One region of the Streptomyces sp. NPDC049970 genome, then DNA from elsewhere that is predicted to be linked to it. Evidence: riboswitches for the same ligand, from Rfam matches in the RefSeq annotation. Region 1 holds a riboswitch; each other region holds the start of a gene.

Region 1 (6,941 bases):
CCGCTCCCGTCTCGGCGGCCGGGGGTTCGGGCGCCCGGGCGGGGCCGGCCGGCCGGGGCGCGGGGGGAGCGGCGGTGCCCGTGGCCGCGGCGAGAGCCTGGGCCAGGCCGCCCATCTCCACGTGCACCACCGCCACCGGCTTGGCCGGGCCGGTGGCCGCCGCCTCGCGCAGCGCGGCGGCCAGGACCTCTCCGTCACCGGTCTCCGCCTCGCCGTTCTCCCCCACCCACGGGATGGCGGTCACGATCACGCCGTCGCAGGTCCGGTCCGCGAGGGCCTCCGCGAGCGCGTCCCGGAAGTCCCGTGGACCGGCCGCGGTGGTGAGGTCGCGGGGCGGGCGCGGGCGCAGCCCCTCCGCCAGGCACGCGTCGTACGTGAGCAGCCCGAGGGACTCGGAGTTGCCCAGGATCGCCACCCGGGGGCCGTCCGGCAGGGGCTGGCCGGCGAGGAGGAGGCCCACGTCGACCATCTCCGTCACCGTGTCGACGCGGATCACACCGGCCTGCCGCATCAGCGCGGAGACCGTCGCGTCGGGGATGCGGCTGACGGGCACGGCGTGCCCCGGCGGGTTGGTGCCGCTGTGCCGGGCGCCCTTGACCACGACCACGGGCTTCACCGCGCCGGTCCGGCGGGCGAGGCGGGTGAACTTGCGCGGGTTGCCGAGGGATTCGAGGTAGAGCAGGGCGACGTCGGTGTCCTGGTCCTCGAACGAGTACTGCAGGAAGTCGTTGCCGGAGACGTCGGCCCGGTTCCCCGCGGAGATGAAGGACGACAGCCCTGCGCCACGCCGGTGGAGCCCGGACAGCAGCGCGATCCCGATGGCGCCGGACTGGGTGAAGAGCCCGATGCGCCCGGCTTCGGGCGACTCGGGGGCGAGTGAGGCGTTGAGGCGGACCGCGTCGGAGGTGTTGATGATGCCGAACGCGTTCGGCCCGATGATCCGCATGCCGTACGACCGTGCCTGGCGGACCAGTTCGCGCTGCCGCTCCCGGCCTTCGGCCCCGCGCTCGGCGTAGCCGGCGGAGAGGACGACGAGCCCTTGGACCCCGTGCTCTCCGCAGTCGGCGACGGCCTCGGGCACCCGGTCGGCGGGGACGGCGAGGACCGCGAGGTCGACAGGCTCGCCGATCTCGCCCACGGAGCGGTGCGCGGGGACCCCGTCGACCGCGCCCTGCCCGGCGACGAAGGACGTGTTCACCGCGTACGTGCGTCCGGTGAAGCCCGAGCCGAGGAGATTGCGCAGGACGGTGCGGCCCACCCCGCCGGGCGTGCGGCCGACGCCGACGACGGCGACCGAGCCGGGGGCCAGCAGGCGCTGCACGGAGCGCGCCTCGGCCCTCTGTTCGCGGGCGCGCTGGACGGCGAGGGACTCGGCCGTGGGTTCCAGGTCGAGGGTGAGATGGACGGAACCGTCCTCGAAGCTGCGGTGCTGGGTGAACCCGGCGTCCCGGAAGACTTTGATCATCTTGTTGTTGGCGGGCAGCACCTCGGCTGCGAAGCGGCGGATACCGCGCTCCCGGGCCACCGCCGCGATGTGTTCGAGGAGCGCCGACGCCACGCCACGCCCCTGGTGGGCGTCCTGGACGAGGAAGGCGACCTCGGCCTCGTCCGCGGGGGCCGAGGCCGGCCTGCCCCGGTCGTCGATCCGGTCGTAGCGGACGGTGGCGATGAACTCGCCGCCGATCGTCACGGCCAGTCCCACCCGGTCGACGTAGTCGTGATGGGTGAAGCGGTGCACGTCGCGCGCGGACAGCCGCGGGTAGGGGGCGAAGAAGCGGTAGTACTTCGACTCGTCGGAGACCTGCTCGTAGAAGCTCACCAACCGCTCGGCGTCGTCCGTGGTGATGGGCCTGACGCGTGCGGTGCCACCGTCCCGGAGCACCACGTCCGCCTCCCAGTGGTCGGGGTACGCGTGATGCGGACTCTGCGCGGGCATGGGCTCCATGGGCAAAGCCTACGACCGCCGCACGGGTAGCGGCGGGTTGCCCGCGGGGGCACGCTGAGTGAGCCGGCCGGCGGCGGAACGACGGGCCGGAGGACGGGCACAGCAGTGCGCACCACATGAGAGACTGGTCTAGACAACTTATTGACACGTGAAGGGCAGAACCATGGCTGAGCGCCGCGTCAACGTCGGTTGGGCCGAGGGCCTGCACGCCCGCCCCGCTTCCATCTTCGTCCGTGCCGCCACGGCCTCCGGCGTCCCCGTGACCATCGCCAAGGCGGACGGCAACCCCGTGAACGCCGCCTCGATGCTCGCGGTGCTCGGCCTGGGCGCCCAGGGCGGCGAGGAGATCGTCCTCGCGTCCGAGGCGGACGACGCCGAGACCGCTCTGGACCGCCTGGCGAAGCTGGTCGCCGAGGGGCTCGACGAGCTCCCGGAGACCGTCTGACCCCGGTCGCTCAGAACCGGAATTCCCTCTGCGGCGAAGTCGCGGCCCCCACCGGGAGCCGCGACTTCTCCATTTCCAGGACCGGAGAGATCAAAGCTCGACGGTAATCCGGATCAGGGCAGCAAAAAGAAAGACCCCACCAAGAATGCCTTCTTTGTATACGGCGTAATTGTTAATGGCGGGCTCCCGCGATGTTTACGGGGTGTTGCGAAGTCCTCACCCGGGCCCCGCCGGCCGCCTGCCGGTCCGCGCGGCGCAGCCGGTGCGCGGCGGCGGCCCGCTCGGCGTGCTGGGCGGCGAGCAGCCTGGCGCGTTCCGCGTCCCCGCGCGCCACGGCGTCCACGAGGGCACCGTGCTCGGCCCAGGAGTCCGCGGGCCTGGCCGGCTGCTCGACGGCGTACATCCAGGCGATCTTGTGCCGCAGCTGTGTGAGCAGCGCGATCAGAGCGGGGCTGCCGGAGGCCTGGGCCAGCGTCTCGTGGAACCAGCCGCCCAGTGACCGGAGGTCCTCCCCCTCACTGCGGCGCACCCGCTCCTGCCCCAGCCTGACCAGGCCACGGAGAACCTTGAGGTGCGCGTCGGTGCGGCGCTGGGCCGCACGCGCGGCGCCCAGCGGCTCCAGCAGCATCCGCATCTCCAGGAGGTCGGCGGCCTCCTGCTCGGTGGGCTCGGCGACGCAGGCACCGGCGTGCCGGCGGGTGACGACGAACCCCTCGGACTCCAGGGTGCGCAGCGCCTCGCGCACCGGGACGCGGGAGACGCCGTACCGACGCGCGAGCACCTCTTCGGTGAGGCGGCTGCCGCGTTCGAAGACACCGGAGACGATGTCGTCACGGATTGCCGTGCATACCGAATGCGCGGGAATGCGCATGTCCGAACCTCCGTCTTGATCACCGCGAAACGCGGCCGATCGACGCCTGTTCTGTGACTCTATTGCAATCGGCCGGAATTTCCGATGGCGGGGTGGAATCCATGGATATCTTTTGGCCGACGAACAGTTGCGCGCGGACTTCGGGCCTTCGCCCTCCCGTGGCACCGCGAAGGCCCCGGCACGGTGCCGGGGCCTTCGTCGGAGCGTGCGAGGCGGGTGCGTCAGACCTGGACGCCGTGGGCGCGGAGGTAGGCGACCGGGTCCATGTCCGAGCCGTACTCGGGGGTCGTCCGGGCCTCGAAGTGCAGGTGCGGTCCGGTGGAGTTGCCGGTCGAGCCGGAGACGCCGATCTGCTGGCCCGAGTCGACGCTCTGGCCGACCGAGACGCCGATCGAGGAGAGGTGGCCGTACTGCGTGTACGAGCCGTCCTTCATCCTGAGCACGATGTTGTTGCCGTACGCGCCGCCCCAGCCGGCCTCGACGACCGTGCCGGCGCCGACCGCGACGACGGAGGTGCCGGACGCGGCCTGGAAGTCGACGCCGGAGTGCGAGCCGGACGACCAGAGCGCGCCGCCGGACCGGTAGCCGGTGGTGACGTGCGAACCGGCGACCGGGAGGTGGAAGGAGTTGAGCCGGGCACGCTCGGCGGCGCGTGCCGCGCGCGCCTTCTCCTCGCGGACCTCCTTGGCGCGGGCCTGGGCCTTGCGCTTGGCCTCCGCCTTCGCCTCGGCCTCGGCCTTCGCTTCGGCGGCGGCCTTCGCGGCGACGTCGGCCTGGTGCTGCTGGATCTTCGCCTGGGCCTGGATCTGGGCGGCGAGGGTGGTGTCGAGGGCGACGGCCTGGGTGAGGCCGGTGCCGCTCGCCGCTTCGGCGTCCGCGGCGAGGGCCGGGGAAGCCGTGGCGCCGATGACACCGGTGGTGGCCAGGGCAGCGATGCCGGCGACCCGGACGCTCCTGCGCGTCAGGCGGTTCGGGGCACGGTGCTTCCCGGTGGCACGGATGAACGCCATGGAGGGGTTGGTCCTTTCCTTCCTTCTCGCCTACCGGGTTAGCTGACGGGTTCGGAGCAGGAAGGTCTCCTACGGGCCCCTGCCCGTCTCGTGCGAGACGGCAGGAATCCGATTCACCCCAGGGACTTCGTGGGTCCCCGGCTCCCCAGGCTCGCGCCTGACGGGGACTCGGCGATGGCTGTCCGGCGCCGCGGGTCACGGCTCGGTTCCGACGGACAGCCGGGGAGACGCTAGGACGGCTCTGTCGCCGCCACCAAACGGAAAGGGCCTTTTGTCGCACATCCCACAGGATGAAAAGCTACTTAGCTTAATAAAGCGGACAAAAGGCCAGACCTCGGCGGACATGCCCGCCGAGGTCCCGAATGTGCCGTTCCGTCAGCCGCTGACGACCGACACCTCGCCGATGCCCAGCGCCCTGACGGGCTCCGCGATCTGCGAGGCGTCCCCCACGAGCACCGTGACCAGACGGTCGACGGGGAACGCGTTGACCACAGCGGCGGTGGCCTCCACCGTGCCCGTCCCGGCCAGGCGGGCGTACAGCTCGGCCTGGTAGTCGTCCGGGAGGTGCTGCTCCACCTGATCGGCCAGGGTCCCCGCGACGGAGGCCGCCGTCTCGTACTTCAGCGGGGCCACGCCCACGAGGTTCTGCACGGCGGTCTCGCGCTCGGCGTCGGTGAGCCCTTCGGCCGCCAGGGTGCGCAGAACCTTCCACAGGTCGTCGAGCGCGGGGCCGGTGGACTCCGTGTCCACGGAGCCGCTGATGGCCAGCATCGCGGCGCCCGTCGCACCGGAGGCCGAGCCGGGGGCCGTCGAGCGCAGCACCTGCCCGAAGGCCCTGACGCCGTAGGTGTAGCCCTTCTCCTCGCGCAGCACCCGGTCCAGCCGGGAGGTGAGGGTGCCCCCCAGGCAGTAGGTGCCGAGGACCTGGGCGGGCCACACGCTGTCGTGCCGGTCCGCGCCGATCCGACCGATCAGGAGCTGTGTCTGCACGGCTCCCGGGCGGTCCACGACGATCACACGGCCCCTGTCGTCCGCGGTGATCGGGGGCACCGGTCGCGCCTGGGCGGAGTTGCCCGACCAGTCACCGACGGTGTCGGCCAGCAGCGCGTCGAGATCGACGTCCGTGAGGTCGCCGACGATCACCGCGGTCGCGGTGGACGGACGGACGTGGGCGTCGTAGAAGGCGCGCACGGCGGCGGCGTCGATCCGCCGTACGGTCTCCTCGGTGCCCTGACGCGGACGGGACATCCGGGCCGTGGCGGGGAACAGCTCCTTGGAGAGCTGCTTGGCGGCCCGCCTGGCCGGGTTGGCCTGCTCGTGGGGGATCTCGTCGAGCCGGTTGCCCACCAGCCGCTCGATCTCGCTCTCCGCGAAGGCGGGGGCCCGCAGCGCCTCCGCGACGAGGCCGAGCGCCTTGGTCAGCCGGGAGACCGGGACCTCCAGGGAGACGCGGAGCCCCGGGTGGTCGGCGTGGGCGTCCAGCGTGGCCCCGCAGCGCTCCAGCTCGGCGGCGAACTCCTCGGCCGAGTGCTTGTCCGTGCCCTCGGACAGTGCGCGCGCCATGATCGTCGCCACCCCGTCGAGGCCCTCCGGCTCGGCGTCCAGCGGCGCGTCGAGGAAGATCTCCACGGCCACGACCTGCTGGCCCGGGCGGTGACAGCGCAGCACGGTCAGGCCGTTCGGCAGGGCTCCGCGTTCGGGCGCGGGGAAGGCCCAGGGCCTGGCCTCGCCGGCGGTCGGCTGCGGGTGGTACTCCATCGCTACTCCAGTCACGGCGGCGTCGGTCACTTGTCCGCCCCCTCGTGCGCGTCGTTGCCGTCCGTCTCCTCGGCCGGTTCGACCGGCTCGTAGACCAGGACCGCACGGTTGTCGGGCCGCAGGTGGGCACGGGCGGCGGCCTTGACCTCGTCGGCGGTCACGTCCAGCACGCGGCCCACCGCGGTCAGCGCGAGCTGCGGGTCACCGAACAGGACGGCGTACCGGCAGAGTTCGTCGGCCCGGCCGGAGACCGTGCCGAGCCGGTCCAGCCACTCGCGCTCCAACTGCGCCTGCGCGCGTTCCATCTCCTCCGGGGTGGGACCCTCCTCGGCGAAGCGGGCCAACTCCTCGTCGACCGCCGTCTCGATCTGCGGGACCTCGACGCCACCGGACGTCTTGACGTCCAGCCAGCCCAGCGACGGAGCGCCGGAGAGCCGGAGCAGCCCGAATCCCGCGGCCACGGCCGTGCGGTCGCGGCGGACCAGGCGGTTGTGCAGCCGGGACGACTCACCGCCGCCGAGCACGGTCAGCGCGAGGTCCGCGGCGTCGCACTCCCGGGTGCCGTCGTGCGGCAGCCGGTACGCGGCCATCAGTGCCCGCGCGGGCACCTCCTCCTCGACCACCTCACGCAGCTGTTCGCCGATGACGCCGGGCAGTGTGCCGTCGCGCGGCGGCTGCTTGCCCTCGTGCGAGGGGATGGAGCCGAAGTACTTCTCGATCCAGGCGAGCGTCTGCTCCGGGTCGATGTCCCCGACCACGGAGAGCACGGCGTTGTTCGGCGCGTAGTACGTGCGGAAGAACGCCTGCGCGTCCTCCAGCGTCGCCGCGTCGAGATCGGCCATCGAGCCGATGGGCGTGTGGTGGTACGGGTGCCCCTCCGGGTAGGCGAGCGCGGTGAGCCTCTCGAACGCC
Region 2 (6,941 bases), on a different contig from region 1:
GGATCGCCGGCAGGCACTGGCGGTACGGGGCGGGCGAGGTCCACAGGTCCCTGTCGAAGAGCGCGTTCACCCGGGCCGTGCGGCGGCTGCTGCCCGAGGTGACGGAGGCCGATCTGCGGCCGTCCCCGGCCGGGGTCAGGGCTCAGGCGGTCCTGCGGGACGGCACGCTGGTGGACGACTTCCTGATCCGGGACGCCCCGCACACCGTGCACGTGCTGAACGCCCCGTCACCCGCGGCCACCGCCTGCCTGCCCATCGGGAGGGAGGTGGCGCGACGGGCCCTCGTACGGGCACGCGCGACGGGATGGACGCCGCCCGCCGTAGAATCGGGTCATTGTGTCTGAGCCTGTGAACCCCACCCCAGAGACGCCCGGCCCCACTCCGGAGACGCCCGGCGACACGCCCCGTTCGCCCGCCCCGTCGCCCGGTCGGGGCGCCCGGTCACCCGGCGGCACCGAAGCGGATGCGGAGGCCCGAGCGCTGCGTGACGCCGCCTTCGAACGGCAGCGCAGGCTCCGCCAGGAGCCCCGGTTCCCCGGCGGTCCCGCGGCCGACCCCGCCGGTTCGCACCACGAGCGCAGGATCCGGAGCTTCCAGCCGCGCCGCAGCAGGGTGACCCCCGGCCAGGAGGACGCCCTGAAGCGCCTGTGGCCCGAGTGGGGCCTGGACATCGACGGCCTCCGTGTCCTCGATCTCCCCACCCTGTTCGACGGACTCCCGGTGGTCCTGGAGATCGGCTTCGGCATGGGCGAGGCCACGGCGCAGATGGCCGCCGACGACCCCGGCACCGGAATCCTGGCCGTCGACGTGCACACCCCGGGACAGGGCAATCTGCTCGGGCTCGCCGACCGGGCGGGGGTGTCCAACGTCCGGGTCGCCAACGGCGACGCGATCATCCTGCTCCGCGAGATGCTCGAGCCCGCGGCGCTGGACGGGCTCCGGGTGTACTTCCCCGACCCCTGGCCCAAGAAGCGGCACCACAAGCGGCGCCTGATCCAGCCGGAGTTCCTCGACCTCGTGGCGGAACGCCTGAAGCCGGGCGCGGTCCTGCACTGCGCGACGGACTGGGAGCCGTACGCCGAGCAGATGCTGGAAGTGCTGACGGCGCACCCCCTGTACGAGAACACGCAGGACGACGGCGGATACGCGCCCCGGCCCGGTTTCAGGCCACTGACCCGCTTCGAGGGGCAGGGCCTGGACAAGGGACACGTGGTGCGCGACGTGCTGTTCACCCGTCGCTGATCAGCCGCCGACGGTTGTCACCGGCCACCGCACCGTGGCGGGCTGTCGGTCCCCCTCGTTAGGGTCATCAGGTGTCCGAGGGGTTCGTGCAGCACCAGCAGCCGGCCGTCCCGGTACTCGAGGAGCAGCGGCTCGACGAGTACCTGCGTGCCGTCCCGGAGCGTGGCCAGTGGCGTTACCGGCCGCGCCGCGTCGGCATGGTCTGGCGCAGCAAGGCCTTCCGCGCCGGCGCGGTGATCAGCGTGCTCGCGCTCTGCGGGCTGGTGATCCTGGCCCTGGTGCGTGAACAGACCGGCACCGAGGGCTTCCTGGTGGGTCTTGGCCTGGCCGTGCTGCCCGTGCCGCTGCTGATGGCGGCGTTCCGGTGGCTCGACCGGGTCGAGCCCGGGCCGTGGCGGAACCTGCTGTTCGCCTTCGCCTGGGGGGCGTGCGCCGCCGCGCTCGTCGCGATCATCGCCAACTCCTTCGCGACCCGCTGGATAGCGACGGCCACCGCGGACCCGGCGAGCGCCGACACCCTCGGCGCCACGGTGATCGCCCCGGTCGTCGAGGAGTGCGCGAAGGGGGCGGCCGTTCTACTGATCTTCCTCTTCCGCAGACGGCAGTTCGGCGGTGTCGTCGACGGCATCGTGGTCGCCGGATTCACCGCGACCGGCTTCGCCTTCACCGAGAACATCCTCTACCTGGGGCAGGCTTTCGGCGAGGACCAGGAGTTGGGGACCACGGGCCTCGCGTCCCTGACGGCCGGGACGTTCTTCGTTCGCGTGGTCATGTCCCCCTTCGCGCATCCCCTGTTCACGGTGCTCTCCGGCATCGGCTTCGGGATCGCCGCGCTGGGCGGTGCGCGCCACCGGGTGCGCCGGGTCGTGCTGCCGCTGCTGGGACTCGCCCTCGCCATGGGCATGCACGCCCTGTGGAACGGCTCGTCGTCCTTCGGCCCGTACGGCTTCTACGCGGTGTACGGGGCGTTCATGGTGCCGTGCTTCGGCCTGGTGACCTGGCTGGCCGTCTGGTCACGGCAGCGGGAGCTCCGGACGCTCTCCACGGAGCTGCCGGTGTACGCGGCGGCAGGCTGGCTCACCCCCGCCGAGCCGTTCGCCCTGGCTTCGATGCGGGCGCGGGGCGTGGCCCGCGACATGGCCAGGCACTGGCACAGCGGGGGCCCGGACCGCGCACGGGGCAGGGCCGCCGCACGGGCGGTCGCGGAGTACGAGTCGTTCGCGACGTCCCTGGCCATGCTGCGCCGGCGGGCCCGCCACGACGGCGCGGACGCCGACTTCGCCCTCCGGGAGCAGGAGTTGCTGCACCACCTCTGGCAGCGCCGGGAGGTCGCGGGTCCCGCCCTGACGTTCGCGGCACGCACCACGGGCCGGATGCGCGCTCACGGGCCGCAACCGCAGTTCCCACGCCGGCAGACCTACGGCGGGCCCGCTCCGCAGCGGATCCCCGCACCGCACCGCCACTACGGCGGCTACAACCCCTACCTGGAGGACGGCAGCCGATCCGCTCCGCCCACACAGGCACCGCCGTCCTGAGCTCTCCCCTCCCGCCGGGGCCGGGCCTCGGACGGGAACCGTCGGGGCCCGGACCACAGGCCGATACGGCGGTCGGCTCGGCCCGCTGCTCCCCGGTCGGTCCGAGGTCCGCCACCGGCGCGGGCAGCCGTCCGGACAGGCCGGCGGCCCTGACGTCGGGGGGTTGTGCGCCAGGGCCGCCGGGGTTTCGGTGCGCCGTGTGCCGGCGCGGGCGCTCAGACCGAGAGGCCCTTGCCGCGCAGCCAGCCCATCGGGTCGATGCCCGAGCCGTCCGCGGTGTGGATCTCCAGGTGCAGGTGCGGGCCGGTCACGTTGCCGGTGGCGCCGACGCGGCCGATGGTGTCACCGGTGCTGACCTTCTGGCCGGCGGTGACGTCCATCGAGGACTGGTGGCAGTACCAGACCTCGGTGCCGTCGTCGAGCTCCAGCACCGTGCGGTATCCGTACGAACCGGACCAGCCGGCCGACTTGACGGTACCGCTGTGCACGGCCTTGACCGGAGTGCCGGTCGGAGCGGCGAAGTCCAGCCCGGTGTGGTGGCCGGAGGACCACATCGAGCCGGACTGGCCGAAGGTCGAGGTGATGGTGTACGACGAGGTCGGAATGGCGTAGCTGGCGGCGAGCTTGGCGAGGCGCTCGGCCTCGGCCTTCTTCTCCGCCGCCTCTTCGGCCGCCTTCTTCTTCGCGGCGGCCTTCGCCTCGGCGGCGCTCTGCTGCTTCGCCGCCTGGGCCGCGGCCTCCTCGGCCGCCGCCTTCTCCTCCGCGGCCCTGACCTCGGCCTCGGCCCCGGCCTGCTGCTGCTCGGCCTGCTGGAGGATGCGGGCGCGCAGCGCCTCGCCGGCGTCCGTGGTGCCCGACTCGGCCTCGGCGGCCGTGATGCCGGCGGTGGTGAGCGGGGAGGCCCCGGTGACCGCGTCCTTGGCCTGGTCGGCGGACATGAACGAGCCCACGCCGGGCAGGGACTTGGCATCGGGAAGGTTGTCCGCGATGGAATCGGGAAGAGAGATGGAGACCGGCGGCTTGCTCTGCGCGGAGGCCATGCCGCCCGCACCGACGGCCGCGATGACACCGACGCCGAGGACCGTGGAGCTGCGGGCGAGGCCACGCTGCTTGGCTACGCGATGCCTACCGCGTACGGGGCGGAGGGAGTCCTCGGTGGGGTTCCATTCCTCCCACGTCCTGCCGTCCTCACCGGGACCGCCGGTCCTGAAGGGTGCCGGAGCCTCGGGGGCAGGCTGATTTGACGCCACGTGGGCGCGCTCCTTTCCTTCCTTCTCGCCTACCGGGTTAGCTGACGGGTTCGGAGCAGGAAGGTCTCCTACGGACGCCTTCGTCCCTCACAGGACTCAGGTGTCTGATTCACCCCAAGTAAATGGTTCCCCGGTTCCCTTGCGGGATTAAGCGCTGCGCACGGTGCCGCCTCTGGCGACGACTGGGACAACCGCGCTGCGTTATCGAACGTTAATAGACACTCGGGTCCGATTCCAAGCTGTTCCCACAGATCTTTCACGACTCGGGCCTGGACTTTCAGGGACCAATCAACCCCAACCGGACGAGTTGAGCGCCCATCAGCTCCATAACATTTTCTGACGTTGCGTCAAATGTTATGCGCAGCGGCACCCTTCGACCACGGACGGTCGTGGACGGTCATTCACGATCCCGCCCCACGATCTTCACCGTCCTCCGCCGTGCGGGCTGCCCCCGCGCCGGCCGCCCCACCGCGAGGAGCGCGAGGTCGTCCGTCGACCGGCCGCCCGTGTGCAGCCGTACGTCGTCGGTGAGCGCGGAGAGCAGTTCCTCGGGTCCCGGGAAGAGCCGGCCGCGCAGCCGGGCCGCCGGGTCGTAGAAGACCCCCCTCGCGTCCCGGGCCTCCGAAAGCCCGTCGGTGAACGCCAGGAACGTCGCCCCGGACGGCAGAGCCCACTCGTCCGAACGGTCCGGCCAGGCGTCGAGGCCCATACCGAGCGGCAACGCGGGCTCGGTCGGCGTCAGCACGTCCAGCGCACCGTCCGCGTGGAGCACGATCGGCTCGGGGTGGCCGCGGTTGATCACCCTCAGCATGTCCGAACCCACCGGGATCTCGGCGAGCACGGCGGTCACGAACCCCTCCATCGAGTCGAGCCCGCCACGCCGCGAGCTCTCCCGGGCGAGCGCCCTCTCCAGCCGCTGGACCACTCCCTCCAGCGACCGCTCCTGCTCGGCGGCCTCACGGAACGCCCCGATCACGACGGCCACCGCCGCCACGGCGTCCAGCCCCTTGCCCCGTACGTCCCCGACGACCAGCCGCACCCCGAAGGGCGTGTCCGCGACGGCGAACAGGTCTCCGCCGACGAACTCGTCCGCCTGCGCCGCCTCGTACCGCGCCGCGACCAGCAGCCCGCCGATCCGGTCCTCGGGTACCGGGAGCACCGCGCGCATCGCAGTCTCCGCGATGACCCGCGCCGAGGCCAGTTGTTCGTTGCCGCGCCACACGACGCGGTTGATGACGAGGGAGAGCGCGGCGACGGTGATCAGGGTCAGCAGGTCGGTGATCGGCACGACCTTGGCGAGCACGCCGTCGGAGACCCGGATGACGAGGACCACGAGGGTCGCGGCCACCCCTGTGCGGATGGTGGCGGCCAACGAGAAGAAGGGGGCCGCGATCAGCGGGGCCGCGGCGAAGAGCGGAACGGCGGACACCGCGGTCGGGGTCGCGAGGTCGAAGACCACTCCGACGGCGATCATGAGGGTGGGCAGCAGGCGCACGAGCCTCCGGGCGCGCGCGTTCCCCTCGGCTCGACCTCGCCCTCGTACGTCCCGCTTCCCCACCTGTGCACTCCCTGCCCGCTCCGCCCACGGCTGCGGACGGTACAGCGCTCCACCCCGGCCTGACGGAGCCGCGCCGTGCGGCGACCCGTCGTCGGCCTGTGGGAGGAGCGCACCGGAGCCCCGTGTCCCCCGATGGTCAGTCGGAGAGCCGGCGCCGCGCGTACGTCGTCAGTGCATCCCGTACGAAGACGGCGGTTCCGTCCCCGTGGCGATCGTAGTTCTTCCCGAAGCGGGGATCGGCGACGTACATCTCACCGATGCCCGTCACATACGAACGAGTGACCTCGGCGGTCGCCGACAGCCACTCGCAGTGGCGGCGCGCGATGTCCTGCACCTCGTCGCCCCCCGGCTCCAGGCCGGCCGCCCTCGCCTCGCCGTAGTCCCGGGCGATGGCGTCGTGCGCGCCCTGGAAGCCCGCGCGCCCGTCCGGGCTCAGCCCGCGCCACCACCGGTCGCTGCGCTCGTACGCCTCCTGGCCCCAGCGCTCGGTCACCTCCTGCTCGTGCACCGTGTGGTCGAAGCCGTCGAACACTTCCTCGGCCATGAGCCCTTCCCCTTCCTCGGTCCTGTGGAGAGTGGTCCGCACCGACGCGATCTGCCGGCCGATGCGCTCGCGCTCCTGCTCCAGCAGGCGCAGATGGGCCCGGAGCGCCACGGAGGTGTCCCGCTGCCCCTCCAGCACGTCCTTGATCGCGGGCAGTGAGAGGCCGAGCCCCCGCAACAGGAGGATGCGCTGGAGCCTGACCAGCGCGTCCTGGTCGTAGTAGCGGTAGCCGTTGGCACCCGTGCGGCTCGGCACGAGGAGACCGAGATCTCCGTAGTGCCGGAGCGTCCGGCTGGTGGTGCCCGCTCTACGGGCGATTTCCTGGATGGACCACTCCATGCCGGAAACGCTAGATCTTTACGTAGCGTCAAGGTCAAGCCCGGCCACGGAGGTCGACTCCGGCACACGACCGAGGCCCGGATCCTTGTAAGGATCCGGGCCTCGGTCTTTCAGTAGCGGGGACAGGATTTGAACCTGCGACCTCTGGGTTATGAGCCCAGCGAGCTACCGAGCTGCTCCACCCCGCGTCGTTGTGATTGCAACTCTACGCCATCCGGGGCGGTGCTCCGACCACCTGCGGCCACCGCTCCCCCCATTCCCCGCACGGCAGGAATGCCCGCCGACGGGAAGGACGCGTCAACACACCCCGAAACCTGGGCAGTCGGCCTGCGCGACGCCTCATCCGCAAAGACCGCCGGACCGCCCGATCCCGCTTCCCGCAGGACCTCCCGGCCGTCTCCTCACCGCACAGGACCTCCGAGTCGGGCCCCGACGCCGCCCTCCGCGATTGCGGGCGCCCCGGAGCGGCGGGA
Region 3 (6,941 bases), on a different contig from region 1:
CAGGGCACGTCGGGGCAGTCCGAGGAGCTGGTGAAGAAGTCGGGGCAGCTGAACCGGGCCAAGCTGCACGGCCTGATCTTCGGGCGGGTCCTGGACCGGGCCTCGAAGGACGCCGGGGTGACCGTCAGCCGCAAGGAGATCCAGCAGATCCGCGCGGCGGCCGCCGCGCAGTCCGGCGGGGACTCCGGGCTGCGGACGGTGATGCTGGAGCAGCGGTGGGTCGCCCCGGACCAGATCGAGGGGGACCTGCGCAAGGAGGTCCAGCTCCCGAAGCTGGCCCGCGCGCTCGGCGCCGACCTCCAGACCCCGGCCGGCCAGCAGGTCGTGGGCAAGGCGCTCACCGAGGCGTCGAAGGCGCTCCACATCGACGTCAACCCGCGCTACGGCAGCTGGGACGACAAGAAGGTCCAGCTCAGCACGTACAAGTCCGCGTGGATCAAGCAGGTCACCACCTTCCAGGACCAGGCTCCCGAAGCGGGCGCCTGACCCCCCGGGGCCTCTCGCCCGGACCCGGCCGCGGGTAGGTTCGGGGTGTGAACGCTGAAGACCCCGGTCGTATCGTCCTGCTCACCGCCAGCCACCGGGTCGCACCCGGTCTGCTGTCCTGGCCCGCGTGGCGGACGCTGCACGCCGCGGACAGGGTCCTGTGCTCCGGGCGGGACCACCCGCAGCTGCCGTACCTGCGGGAGGCGGGCGTCACGGTCGACGGGTCCGCGCCGTCCGCCGAGGACCTGGTGGACGACTGCGCGGGCGGCCGGACCGTGGTGGTGCTGGTGGGTGGCGAGGGCGACCAGCCGCTCACCGACGGCCTCGCCCGGCTCGGCGGTTCGGGCCGGGTGCGGATGCCGGACCTGGAGCTGCTGCCCGGTTCGTACGACCTGCCCGGCGCGCGGCTCCTGGACCTGGTCCAGGTCATGGACCGGATCCGGCTCGAATGCCCGTGGACCTCGCAGAAGACCCACGAGGGCCTGGCGAAGTACGCCATCGAGGAGTCGTACGAACTCGTCGAGGCCATCGAGGACGGCGACCGCGAGGAACTGCGCGAGGAGCTCGGCGACGTACTGCTCCAGGTCGTCTTCCACGCGCGCATCGCGCAGGAGGACCCGGAGGAGCCGTTCGGCATCGACGACGTCGCGGCCACGATCGTGGAGAAGCTGATTCACCGCCATCCGCATGTGTTCGGTGACGAGACCGCCGAGACCCCGGAGGACGTCCACGCGCACTGGCTGCGCACGAAGGCGATCGAGAAGCGGCGCGCCTCGGTCACCGACGGGGTGCCGCTCGGCCAGCCCGGCCTGGCGCTCGCGGCCAAGCTCGGCAGCAGGGTCCGTACGGCGGGCCTCGACGCCGGACTCCCCGAGGGCGAAGGTGTCGGCCACCGGCTGCTCGCCCTGGCGGTGCGGGCCGAACAGGACGGCATCGACCCGGAGGCCGCCCTGCGGGCCGCCGCGCGCGCCTACCGCGACGTCATCCGGGAGGCCGAGGGGCTCGGCACCGGGACCGGCGGCCAGGAGTGAACGACAGCCCCGAAGCGGCCTGCGCACCCGACGCGGCGCCCGAACTCTTCACCTGGGAGTTCGCCACCGACCCGTACCCTGCCTACGCCTGGCTCCGCGAGCACAGCCCCGTGCACCGCACGACACTGCCCAGCGGGGTCGAGGCCTGGCTGGTCACCAGGTACGCGGACGCCCGGCAGGCCCTCGCCGACACCCGGCTCTCCAAGAACCCGGCGCACCACACCGGGTCGGCGAACTCCAAGGGGAAGACGGGCATCCCGGGGGAGCGCAAGGCCGACCTGATGACGCATCTGCTCAACATCGATCCGCCGGACCACACCCGGCTGCGCCGACTCGTGTCCAAGGCGTTCACCCCGCGCCGGGTCGCCGAGTTCGCGCCGCGGGTGCAGGAGTTGGCCGACCGCCTCATCGACTCGTTCGTCGAGGAGGGCAAGGCCGACCTGATCCACGACTTCGCCTTCCCCCTCCCCATCTACGCCATCTGCGACCTGCTGGGGGTGCCCCCGGAGGACCAGGACGACTTCCGGGACTGGGCGGGCATGATGATCCGGCACGGCGGCGGTCCGCGCGGCGGGGTGGCCAGGTCGGTCAAGAAGATGCGCGGCTATCTCGCCGAACTCATCCACCGCAAGCGGGAGAGTCCCGGCGACGACCTGATCTCGGGGCTGATCCGGGCGAGCGACCACGGCGAGCACCTCAGCGAGAACGAGGCCGCCGCGATGGCTTTCATCCTGCTCTTCGCCGGTTTCGAGACGACCGTGAACCTGATCGGCAACGGCACCTACGCACTGCTGCGCCACCCGGCCCAGCGTGAACTCCTGGAGCGGTCGCTGGCCGCGGGGGACACCGGACTGCTCGACACGGGCATCGAGGAGCTGCTGCGCTACGACGGGCCGGTGGAGCTCGCGACCTGGCGTTACGCCACCGAACCCGTACGGCTGGGAGGGCAGGACGTCGCGGTGGGGGACCCCGTCCTGGTGGTGCTGGCCGCCGCGGACCGGGACCCGGAGCGGTTCCGGGACGCGGACACCCTGGATCTCGCCCGGAGTGACAACCAGCACCTCGGTTACGGTCACGGAATCCACTACTGCGTGGGTGCGCCGCTGGCCCGGCTGGAGGGGCGGGTGGCCCTGGCGACGCTGCTGCGGCGCCTTCCCGACCTGCGGCTCGCCGCGGAACCTGATGATTTGCGATGGCGGGGCGGGCTCATCATGCGTGGACTGCGCACGCTTCCGGTGGAGTTCGATCCCGGGCATCGGTCCGCAAAAGGTGACACTCTGTCAACTCTGTGACTTTCACGTGATCTCCGCTGCATCGACTTGTGACACACGTTCGAGTACGGCTAGGTTCACCGTTCGACTCACCCGTCACATGTCAGTCACACGGAAGGCAATCCCATGGGCTCCGCGAACGGCAGACACCGTCGCCCTCGTCAGGCACCCGCCATCGTCGTCGCCGCGGGCGTCACGGGATCGGCCATCGCCATCCCGCTGCTCGGTGCGGGCGGTGCGCAGGCCGCAGAGGCCACGACCTGGGACCGGGTCGCCGAATGCGAGAGCGGTGGCATGTGGAGCGCCGACCTCGGTAACGGCTACTACGGCGGTCTGCAGTTCTCGCAGGACACGTGGTCCGCCTACGGCGGCACCACGTACGCGCCCCGCGCCGACCTCGCGAGCCGCTCGCAGCAGATCTCCGTCGCGGAGAAGGTGCTGGACGACAAGGGTCCGCAGGCGTGGCCCAGCTGCGCGGTGATCTCCGGGCTGGCGCTCGACGGGACGCTGCCGGGTATCGACCCGGGCGGCGAGCCGTCCGCCGAGCCGTCTGACAGCACGGCCCCGTCGGACACCGCCTCCTCCGAGGCGCCCGACGAGGCGGACGGCACCGACGCGAAGGACGAGACGGACAAGGTTCCGGCAGGCGAAGCCGCCGACAAGGGTGACGAGACCGAGGCGTCGCCGTCCGCCGAGCCGTCCCCGCAGGCGACCGGGAAGTCCGGCGCCTCGAAGGGTGACGACGGGGAGACGGGCGGAAAGCACCGCGGTACGCCGGCCCCGGAGGCGGGTAGCGGGTCGGCGGATACCGACGGGCGCGAGTCCGGCCGGCACGCCTCGCGGGGTGACTCCGAGGCGCGCCAGGGCGCGGACGAGGGGACGTACACGGTCCGCGAGGGCGACAACCTCTGGGCGATCGCGGACTCGCAGGAGCTCGCGGGCGGCTGGACCGCGCTCTACGAGGCGAACAAGGCGGAGCTCGGCTCCGACCCCGACCTGATCCTTCCCGGCCAGAGCCTGGACCTGGACCTCGGTCCGGACGCGAGCGACTCGCAGCCGGAGACCCTGGCCGCCAACTGATCAAAAGCGCGAAAACACCCCGAAATCGGGGGTAGTTCAGAGGCCTATGTCCACTTATGCGTAAGTGAGACATGGGTCTCTTTGCTTGAACTGGCGGCCCGCGTCCGTCCTGTCCGCCCATATCCGCTCCGACCTGCGCGAACGGGCCCGAGTGTCATTGTGTTACGCGCTGATTGACCGTTATGCCCGCCTTTGAATGTGGGGGTTGCGTGTGTTTACGGTCGGAGCCGCTCGCACCGCGGGCACCTTCGACCGTCACGCCGAATCCTGCCGTCGGTCGGAGGGAACGACGCGTAAAGCGCCGTAGGCAGGAGCGGGGGACCCAGGTAAGTGCCGGACCCGGCCGTCGGAAGACGGGCGAGGGACGGCTCGGGGTGAAGTCGTCCGCGAGCGCGGGCGACCGGGCAACTCACAGGCCCGAACCCGACAGCTCACCTCGTAGGCGTCGGTGAGGAGAACGATGCTGCTTTCCACCAAGGGCAAGCACCGCCGCCCGTCCAAGGCCGTCCGTATCGCCACCCTGGCCGGCGTCACCGGTGCGGCCGTCGCCGTCCCGCTGATGGGCGCGACCGGCGCTTCCGCCGCCTCCGTCGACACCTGGGACGCCGTCGCCCAGTGCGAGTCCGGCGGCAACTGGTCCATCAACACCGGCAACGGCTACTACGGCGGTCTGCAGTTCTCGCAGTCCAGCTGGGCCGCCGCCGGCGGTACGCAGTACGCGGCCCGCGCGGACCTGGCCAGCAAGGACCAGCAGATCGCCGCCGCCGAGAAGCTCCTCGACCTGCAGGGCCCGGGCGCCTGGGGGTGCGCGGGTGCCGGCGGCCTGACGAACGACGGTGTGGACCCGGGCGTCGACACCGGCTCCTCGAAGAACGGCGACACGGCCCCGAAGGCCGCGCCGGAGCGCAAGGCCGAGAAGCCCACCACGCGCAGCGAGAAGCGCACGGCCCCCAAGGAGACCGTCACCACCCCGACCGGCCAGAAGGTCGAGAAGGGTGACGGCGAGTACAAGGTGAAGGCCGGCGACACCCTCAGCAAGATCGCCGACGCGAAGAAGGTCAAGGGCGGCTGGGAGAAGCTGTTCAAGCTGAACGGCGACATCGTCGACGACGCCGACCTGATCTTCCCGGGCCAGCAGCTCCACCTGACGAAGTAGCGGACCGGGGTTTCCTCCTCCCTCCCCGGCGGTCCGGCCCGGCGTGCACCACCCCCCTGCGCGCCGGGCCGGCGCCGCGCCGGGCACCCCGCGTCGGGGCTCCTCCACGGGTCGCCGCGAGGGGCCGGGCCGGGGCGAGTGTTCAACTGTTGTGGTTACCTGCCAGTAGATTTCCGCAGCTTTGCCCGTAATGAAGGTCCTTGGGTCCTTTTTCGTCCCAGGGGGCGGGCGGACGGCCGATTGAGCGCGCCGAGCCGGTTAGGCTCGTGGCGCAAGGCCACAGTGACCCTGCACAACCAGTGTCAGATCCCAGAAGGAGATGCCTCGTGCCGTCCATCGACGTCGTCGTAGCCAGGGAAATCCTCGACTCCCGGGGAAACCCCACGGTCGAGGTCGAGGTTGGCCTCGACGACGGCAGCACGGGACGTGCTGCCGTCCCGTCCGGCGCCTCCACCGGTGCGTTCGAGGCCATCGAGCTTCGCGACGGTGACCCCAACCGCTACCACGGCAAGGGTGTCGAGAAGGCCGTCCTCGCCGTGATCGAGCAGATCGGCCCGGAGCTCGTCGGTTACGACGCCACCGAGCAGCGCCTCATCGACCAGGCGATGTTCGACCTGGACGCGACCGAGAACAAGGGCTCCCTCGGCGCCAACGCCATCCTCGGTGTCTCGCTGGCCGTGGCGCACGCCGCGTCCGAGGCCTCCGACCTCCCGCTGTTCCGCTACCTCGGCGGCCCGAACGCGCACCTGCTGCCCGTTCCGATGATGAACATCCTGAACGGCGGCTCGCACGCCGACTCCAACGTGGACATCCAGGAGTTCATGATCGCGCCGATCGGCGCCGAGTCCTTCTCCGAGGGCCTTCGCTGGGGCGCGGAGATCTACCACACGCTGAAGAAGGTCCTGAAGACCAAGGGCCTGTCCACCGGTCTCGGCGACGAGGGCGGCTTCGCCCCGAACCTCGAGTCCAACCGCGCCGCCCTCGACCTGATCCTCGAGGCCGTCAAGGAGGCCGGCTACGTCCCGGGCCGCGACATCGCGCTCGCGCTCGACGTCGCCGCGTCCGAGTTCTACAAGGACGGCGTCTACGAGTTCGAGGGCGAGTCCCGCTCGGCCGCCGAGATGACCGAGTACTACGAGGAGCTCGTCTCCGCGTACCCGCTGGTCTCCATCGAGGACCCGCTGTACGAGGACGACTGGGCCGGCTGGAAGGTCATCACCGACAAGCTGGGCTCCAAGGTGCAGATCGTCGGTGACGACCTGTTCGTGACCAACCCGGAGCGCCTCGCCCGCGGCATCGAGGAGGGCTCGGCCAACGCCCTGCTCGTCAAGGTCAACCAGATCGGTTCGCTGACCGAGACCCTGGACGCCGTGGAGCTGGCCCAGCGCAACGGCTTCAAGTGCATGATGTCCCACCGCTCCGGTGAGACCGAGGACGTCACCATCGCCGACCTCGCCGTCGCCGTGAACTGCGGTCAGATCAAGACCGGCGCCCCGGCCCGCTCGGACCGTGTCGCCAAGTACAACCAGCTGCTGCGCATCGAGGAGATCCTCGACGACGCCGCGGTGTACGCCGGCCGCTCGGCGTTCCCGCGGTTCCGCTTCGAGGGCTGACAGCCCGAGTCCGGAGCACCAGCCTCCGTCCGTCCCCGCATCCGGTCCCGTACCGTGTGCGGGGACGGACGTGCGTGACGGGGAGGTGTGAGACATGGCCGGGAAGGACCGCGACCGGTTCTCCACCACGACCAGGCTGCGCGTGCTCGGTGAGCAGACGGCGGCCCGCGTCTACCGGTCCCAGAACCGCCGCCAGGCCCGCCGCTCGCGGCTCACCGGGCGTGCCGCGTTCCTGGCGCTGATCGTCTGCTCCCTGGTGGTGGCGCTCGCGTATCCCATGCGGCAGTACATCTCCCAGCGCGAC
Region 4 (6,941 bases), on a different contig from region 1:
GGGCCTCGATCCGAGGGGCGGCGACGCGACCTGTCTCCGCGTCCGTCGGGCCGAGCCGATTCCGGTGAGGCGGATGACCATGGGGACAGCGCGGACCGAGCAGGCCGACGGGACCAGGGAACGGATCCTGCACACAGCCGAGCGTCTCTTCGCCGAGCGCGGTGTGTACGCGGTGTCCAACCGCCGCGTCAGCGAGGCCGCGCAGCAGGGCAACAACGCGGCGGTCGGCTACCACTTCGGGACCAAGGCCGACCTGGTGCGCGCGATCACCCGCAAGCACAGTCGGCGGATCGAGGAGAACCGTGAACGGCTCCTGGCCGGCATCGCTGATCCGACGGACATCGGGGAGTGGGTCGCCTGCCTGGTGAGGCCCACCACGGAACACCTGGCCGCCCTCGGCAGCCCCACCTGGTTCGCCCGGTTCCGCGCCCAGATCATGACCGATCCGGCACTCCAGGACATCATCGCCGAGGAGTCGCTCTCCTCCGCGCCGATGCTGAGGACCCTCGAAGGCCTGAACCGGTGCCTGCCCGAACTCCCCGCGGACGTCCACGTCGAGCGGGGTGCGATGTCGCGCAGCCTGATCGTCCACACCTGCGCCGAGCGTGAGCGCGCTCTCGCCGACAACGCCTCCACACCGCGCGCCACCTGGCACGACACCGCCACCGGGCTGATCGACGCGATCGTCGGGCTGTGGACCGCGCCGGTCACGTCCCGCACCGGGCGGCACCCCTGATCCCCCCACCCGGGTCCGGCGGCCCCGTCTCCGGCCGTCGAGCCGGCCGGGGCCGTGACCGATGCCGACAAGGAGTCGGTGACCGCACGACGAAGTGAGGAAGCGATGACCAGCACCGTACGTCCCGAAGGAGCTCACACGCCCTCCGTTCCGGAATACCCGATGCCCCGGGCCACGGGGTGCCCCTTCGATCCGCCGCCCGCCCTGAAGGAGGAGCAGGAGCAGGGTCCGCTGAGGAAGGTCCGCCTGTGGGACGGGAGCACGCCGTGGCTGGCGACCCGTTACGCGGACCAGCGCACCCTCCTCGCCGATCCGAGGATCAGTGCCGACGTCTCCCGGTCGGGCTACCCCAGCCCGGCACCCCAGAGGGGCTCGACGTTCAGTTTCATCCTCATGGACGACCCCGAACACGCCCGGCAGAGGCGGATGGTGACGGCGCCCTTCACGATCAGGCGCGTCGAGGCGATGCGCCCCGCAGTCCAGCGGATCGTCGACGGACTGATCGATGACATGCTCGGCGGCCCCCCGCACGCCGACCTCGTCCAGGCGTTCGCCCTCCCGGTTCCCTCGCTGGTGATCTGCGAACTCCTCGGAGTGCCCTACGGCGACCATGACTTCTTCCAGCGGAACAGCGGGGTTCTGATCAGCCGCGTCTCGGCCGCGGACGACCGCGCAGCGGCCCTCGACAACCTGATCGGGTATCTGGACGAGCTGATGGAGGACAAGATCGCCCGGCCCGTCGACGATCTGCTGTCCGGGCTCGGTACCCGGGTCGGAGCCGGTGAACTCTCCCGCCGGGAAGCAGCCGAGATGGGTGTCCTCCTGCTTATCGCCGGACACGAGACCACCGCGAACATGATCGCCCTCGGCACCCTCGCCCTGCTCGAGCACCCCGACCAGCTCGACCTGCTGCGCGACACCGACGATCCGAAGGCGGTCGCCGGCGCGGTGGAGGAACTGCTGCGCTACCTCAACATCACCCACGGTGGGCGCCGTCGGGTCGCCCTGGAGGACATCGCGATCGGCGGCGAGGTCATCAGGGCCGGAGAGGGCGTCATCGTGCCCAACGACATCGGCAACCGTGATCCCGATGTCTTCGCCGACCCCGACCGCCTCGACCTCGGGCGCGACGCCCGACGCCATGTGGCCTTCGGGTTCGGTGTGCACCAGTGCCTCGGCCAGCCGCTGGCCCGGATGGAGCTCCAGGTCGTCTACAGCACGCTCTACCGGCGCATCCCCACCCTGCGGCTGGACGCCCGGCTCGACGAGGTGTCGTTCAAGCACGACGGGGCCGTCTACGGCGTCCACGCACTGCCCGTGGCCTGGTGACCTCCACCCGCACACCTGCCCCACCGAAGAAGGAGCGCTCATGAAAGTGACCCTCGACCAGGACAAGTGCGTGGCGTCGGGACAGTGCGTGGTCGCCGCGGGCGACGTGTTCGACCAGGACGACGACGGCATCGCCGTACTGCTCGATCCCGCGCCGTCGTCCGCCCGCGCCGACGACGTGCATCAGGCCGCGGCGGTCTGCCCGGCACTCGCCATCCTCGTCCAGGACTGACAGCCGCCTCCGGTCCTGGTCCGCCCGGCCGGCCCCCGGCACCTGGCCGGCCGGGCCCCGCGGTGCCGGGGGCCGCGCAACGAGGGCCCGGTTCGGCCGGTGCCGCCGGGTGACACGGCGTGGCGCGCCCGCCCATCCCGGCGCGCCGGGGTGGGCCCGGAGAGCCGGGCTCCGAGAGCCGGGCTCCGAGAGCCGGGCTCCGAGAGCCGGGCTCCGAGAGCCGGGCTCCGAGAGCCGGGCAGGGGCGGTCCGGAGTGCGCGGCTACACCCCGGACCGCCGTCAGCGCGGCCGCCAACTCAGCTTGCCGCCGCCCACCCACCGCACGGAGGCGGGGTCGTCCAGGTCGTGGACCGGGACCCCCGCCGCCGCCGCGGCGAGGAGTACGTCGGTCATGGCGGTCGCCGTTCCGATCACTTCTCCGTCGATCTCCACGACGCGGAAGGGCGGGTCGCCGGGCTGAACGGGCAGCACGGTGATCCGCGGGTTCGAGACGTAGGGGCTGTCGGTCATGAGGGACCGGTTCCACGGCGACACTCGCCTTACGCCCGGATGAACCACTCGTGAGCCTTATGCCCGATTTAATGTCTTTTCTGGGATTGATCCCGTAATCCATAAAAGGCCATTTCGTGTGACCTGAGCCCCTTCGGTAAGGAGCGAAACGCCCGTATCGGACTCTGTGGTCAGGGTCACCTCCCGCACCCCGGACGGGTGGGCGCGGCGCCCGGTTCCCTTGTGCGCCAAGAGGATCGGGTTGCGGGGTGTGGGGTGGATTACAGGAATTCCGAAGAATTGATCTTGTGCGTGAATTGTGATCACGATTTCGGGCTTGTTCCTTTCGCTATTCCTCGCCTACGGTCACCATCACTCCGGATGGAACGCCTAATCCTGCCGCCGTCCGGTGACCCGACCACTTCTCGTACGGCAGGAGCGGGGGACCCAGGTAAGCGCCGATCCGGTTTCCGGGGCGGCTCGGGGTTAAGTCGCATTGTCATGCGGCCGGGCATCTCCAGCTCGAACCCGACAGCTCACTTCGTAGGCGACGGAGAGGAATTCAGCATGCCCGGATTTACCAATGTCCGTCGTTCCAGGACCAGTTCGCTGAAGCGCGGCGTCATAGCCGTGACCACGGGTGGAGTCGCTCTCGCGCTTCCCGTGATCGGTGCGGCCGGTGCCTTCGCCGCTCCGGCCCAGCCTGTTGCCGCTGAAAAGGTGACGACGTCGACTGCCCTGTCCGCCAAGGGAATTGCCGCGAAGGACGCCAAGTCCAGCAGCTATTCGGTTGCCGTGGGTGACACTCTCGCCAAGATCGCACGCGAGCATTCCGTCGACGGCGGCTGGAAGGCCCTGTACGAAGGCAACAAGAAGGCTGTCGGTGAAAACCCCGACCTGATTCACCCCGGTCTGAAGCTGACCGTCGGTGGCAAGGCCGAGAAGAAGCCGGCTGACAAGGCTGCGAAGGCCGGCAAGGCGTCCGAGACCGAATCCAGGGCGTCCGACCGTGCGGACCGTTCGGAGCGCACCGAGCTCGCCGCGCAGAGCACCCCGGCCGTCGAGGCGGCTCCGGCCGCCGAGTCGACGTCGTACACGAACGACCTCGACGGCTGGATCAAGGAGTCGCTGGCCGTCATGGCCGAGCACGGCATCCCCGGCAGCTACGACGGGATCCACCGCAACATCATCCGTGAGTCCGGGGGCAACCCGCAGGCCATCAACAACTGGGACTCGAACGCCGCCGCGGGCATCCCGTCCAAGGGGCTGCTGCAGGTCATCGACCCGACCTTCCAGGCGTACCACGTGTCCGGCACGTCGACGGACAGCTACGACCCGGTCGCCAACATCACGGCCGCGTGCAACTACGCCGCCGACCGGTACGGCTCGATCGACAACGTCTTCGGGGCCTACTGAGCCTCCGGTGGCGTGTGACCCTCCTGCCGCGCACGGCGTGTGACGGAGGGGCAGGAACAGAGGGTGGTGCGGGTTCGGCGGAACCCGCACCACCCTTCCTTCATGTCCGCGTCCGGTCACGTGCGCGAGGGACCGACGGCCGACGGCCCCGCGGTGTTCCGGCCGACTCGGTCCCCGCGACAGGCCGGTCGTGGCCCGGGTGACTGGTCTCGTACAGGTTCGTCGTCCATACTGCCCGCCGTGGAGCAGCGCATAGATTCGAACACTCAGCCCGAGTTCGCCGCGGGGACAGACCCGGCGTACATCCCAGGCCTGACGGCCCCTGCCCCCGCGCGGACGGAGGCGGATGCGGAAGCGGTCGAGGCGGCCCCGGAGGACGTCGGGGAGCCGGATGCGCTCACCAAGGGCGCGGTCGAGCCCGAGGCGGCCGTCGACGCGGTGGAGGGTGCCGAGCCGGTCGCCCCGGCCGTCACCGCCGCTGATCCGGTCGCGCCCGACGCCACGGTCGCGGAGGCTGCCGAAGACGTCGCGGAGCCGGCCGGTGACGTCGCCGATGCGGACCCGGCCGAGAAGGCCGCGGCCGACGGCCCCGTATTCGAGGTCAGCGACCGGCGTGGATCGATCAGGGTGGACGCGGACGGTGTCCGCTTCCGGCTGGACGACCAGGAGGCGGAGTTCGACTGGGCCGAGATCGGTGCGGTCGAGGTCAGGACCGGCCGCTTCGGACGTCGGTTCACCGTGACGGTCCACCTGTCGAGCCGCCGGTGGTTCAACGCGGAGGTCGAGGCCGAGGCCCGTGGCCGCCTCAAGGAGTGGACGGCGGAACTCGACGCGGCACTGGACGCCCACTTCGAGGAGGCCTGACCGAGGCCGGTTCACAGCTGCGCGCCGGGCTCAGTGCGAGCCCGGCGCGCAGCATGCCGTGACGCGGGATCAGGCTCCTGCCGTGCCGTCGAGCACCACCGACCTGGTCAGGTGACGCGGCAGGTCGGGGTCGAGACCGCGCACCGCTGCCCGGGCGATCGCCAGGCGCTGCACCCTGACCAGATCGGCCAGCGGGTCCAGGCCGCTCTCCACCCAGCGCGCTCCGGTCGCCCGCACCTGTTCCGCCAGCCCCTCCGGAGCGGCGCCGAACATCCATGTCGCGGTTCCGGCCGTGGCGATGCTGATGGGGCCGTGGCGGTACTCCATCGCCGGATACGACTCCGTCCAGGACAGGGACGCCTCCTTCATCTTGAGCGCCGCCTCGTTGGCGATCCCGACCGTCCAGCCGCGCCCGAGGAAGCTGAACTGCGTGCTCTCCAGCAGTCCTTCGGGCAGCGGATCGGCGAGGGCGGTCTCCGCGTCCCGCACGGCCCGGTCGGTGTGCAGCCCGAGATGGGCGCGGAACAGGGTCAGCGCGGTGGTCGCGAACCGGGTCTGCACCACAGAGCGCTCGTCGGCGAAGTCGAGGACGACCACCTCGTCGGCGGCGTCCATGACCGGTGTCATCGGGTCGGCCGTCACCGCGACGGTCCGGGTGGTGCTGTCCCGCAGCCGGGACAGCAGTCCCAGGACCTCCGTCGTGGTCCCGGACCGGGTCAGGGCCACGACCCGGTCGTACGTCCGGCCGAAGGGGAACTCGGAGGCGGCGTACGCGTCCGACTCGCCCTGGCCGGATTCCTCGCGCAGCGCGGCGTACGCCTGCGCCATGTAGTACGACGTACCGCAGCCGACGACGGCGATGCGCTCGCCGGTGGCGGGCAGGTCCGCCGCCCGGTCCGCGGCGACCTCCGCGGCGCGGCGCCAGCACTCCGGCTGGCCGGCTGTCTCGGTCTCGACATGGGACATGTCCGCACTCCGCTTCCGCTGGTGGTCGCGCCTGATGGGGTGAGAAGGGCCGGATCAACGCCCGTTTGCTCGATTCTGCATGTTACATGTGCCAAATGAGCAAAAACAAGCAAGGGAATCCAGCTCGGGTGATGCGTGGTACAGCGGTTTTCGGCCATGCTCGGTGGGTAGTCGGCGCAATCCGGTTCTGCCGTCCCCTTCTGGGTAGCGACCGTGCGGCCCGATCCGGCGCGGTGATATGCCGGACATCTGATGGAAAATGCTCTGCCTGATCGATCAGTGGTGACCCCGGACGGTCACCGAATGGCCGCGAGTGGCCGACAGCAGGGTCGATTTCGCGTCACGGGTCCTACGGGTTGGCCGAGTTCGAACGCGCGACCGGATCGAGGTCGGCATAATCGCCCCATGTCGATCACGGGTGGTGACGTCGTTGACCTCGGCAGGGGCCTGTACGCCTGGCTGCCGCCCAAGCGGGGCTGGGGTCTGGCCAACTGCGGCCTCCTGGTGTCCCCGCGCGGCGCGCTGTGGATCGACACGCCCTACGACCCGGTGCTCGCCGGACAGTTCCTGGTGGAGAGCCGGAAGCGACTGCCCGACGGTGTGAGCGTCGACCGTGTGATCGTCACCCATGCAAACGGGGACCACTTCTGGGGCGCGGGCGTACTTCCGGACGCGGAGATCATCGCGACCCGGGAGGCCAGGGAACACATCCACTACGACCCCACCCCGCAGCAACAGCACGCCCTCGTGACCGGAAGCGATCCCGCGACCGCTCTCGGGGCCTACCTCGGCCGCCACTTCGGAGTCTTCGACTGGTCGGCGACCGAGCAGGTGATGCCGACGACCTACTTCACCGGTGAGCTCGAACTGACCCTGGGGGACTATCCGGTCCAGGTGTCGTCCCTGCC

The links. Region 1 has a riboswitch for cyclic di-AMP ahead of AB0I83_RS28905 (M23 family metallopeptidase). Riboswitches for the same ligand answer to the same signal wherever they lie in the genome.
Positions count from the first base shown of each region.
Region 2: linked by a shared signal. The riboswitch ahead of AB0I83_RS23380 (M23 family metallopeptidase) and the one ahead of AB0I83_RS28905 (M23 family metallopeptidase) in region 1 are both predicted to bind cyclic di-AMP.
Region 3: linked by a shared signal. The riboswitch ahead of AB0I83_RS20685 (transglycosylase family protein) and the one ahead of AB0I83_RS28905 (M23 family metallopeptidase) in region 1 are both predicted to bind cyclic di-AMP.
Region 4: linked by a shared signal. The riboswitch ahead of AB0I83_RS18465 (LysM peptidoglycan-binding domain-containing protein) and the one ahead of AB0I83_RS28905 (M23 family metallopeptidase) in region 1 are both predicted to bind cyclic di-AMP.

Region 1 is NZ_JBFALP010000024.1:49,673-56,613, reverse strand. It holds gene AB0I83_RS28920 (GNAT family N-acetyltransferase) at 1-1,945, opposite strand, end outside; gene AB0I83_RS28915 (HPr family phosphocarrier protein) at 2,109-2,390, shown strand; gene AB0I83_RS28910 (GntR family transcriptional regulator) at 2,563-3,261, opposite strand; gene AB0I83_RS28905 (M23 family metallopeptidase) at 3,483-4,271, opposite strand; cyclic di-AMP (ydaO/yuaA leader) riboswitch at 4,284-4,455, opposite strand; gene AB0I83_RS28900 (pitrilysin family protein) at 4,647-6,029, opposite strand; gene AB0I83_RS28895 (pitrilysin family protein) at 6,056-6,941, opposite strand, start outside.
Region 2 is NZ_JBFALP010000015.1:15,053-21,993, forward strand. It holds gene lhgO (L-2-hydroxyglutarate oxidase) at 1-344, shown strand, start outside; gene trmB (tRNA (guanosine(46)-N7)-methyltransferase TrmB) at 337-1,242, shown strand; gene AB0I83_RS23375 (PrsW family intramembrane metalloprotease) at 1,314-2,777, shown strand; gene AB0I83_RS23380 (M23 family metallopeptidase) at 2,993-4,027, opposite strand; cyclic di-AMP (ydaO/yuaA leader) riboswitch at 4,039-4,191, opposite strand; gene AB0I83_RS23385 (PP2C family protein-serine/threonine phosphatase) at 4,425-5,585, opposite strand; gene AB0I83_RS23390 (MerR family transcriptional regulator) at 5,722-6,468, opposite strand; tRNA gene AB0I83_RS23395 (tRNA-Met) at 6,583-6,656, opposite strand.
Region 3 is NZ_JBFALP010000011.1:145,314-152,254, forward strand. It holds gene AB0I83_RS20665 (SurA N-terminal domain-containing protein) at 1-486, shown strand, start outside; gene AB0I83_RS20670 (nucleoside triphosphate pyrophosphohydrolase) at 534-1,517, shown strand; gene AB0I83_RS20675 (cytochrome P450) at 1,514-2,809, shown strand; gene AB0I83_RS20680 (transglycosylase family protein) at 2,915-3,868, shown strand; cyclic di-AMP (ydaO/yuaA leader) riboswitch at 4,190-4,328, shown strand; gene AB0I83_RS20685 (transglycosylase family protein) at 4,329-5,024, shown strand; gene eno (phosphopyruvate hydratase) at 5,351-6,637, shown strand; gene AB0I83_RS20695 (septum formation initiator family protein) at 6,732-6,941, shown strand, end outside.
Region 4 is NZ_JBFALP010000009.1:135,668-142,608, reverse strand. It holds gene AB0I83_RS18485 (helix-turn-helix domain-containing protein) at 74-736, shown strand; gene AB0I83_RS18480 (cytochrome P450) at 842-2,065, shown strand; gene AB0I83_RS18475 (ferredoxin) at 2,106-2,297, shown strand; gene AB0I83_RS18470 (hypothetical protein) at 2,578-2,808, opposite strand; cyclic di-AMP (ydaO/yuaA leader) riboswitch at 3,165-3,350, shown strand; gene AB0I83_RS18465 (LysM peptidoglycan-binding domain-containing protein) at 3,355-4,203, shown strand; gene AB0I83_RS18460 (hypothetical protein) at 4,444-5,067, shown strand; gene AB0I83_RS18455 (SIS domain-containing protein) at 5,137-6,033, opposite strand; gene AB0I83_RS18450 (MBL fold metallo-hydrolase) at 6,439-6,941, shown strand, end outside.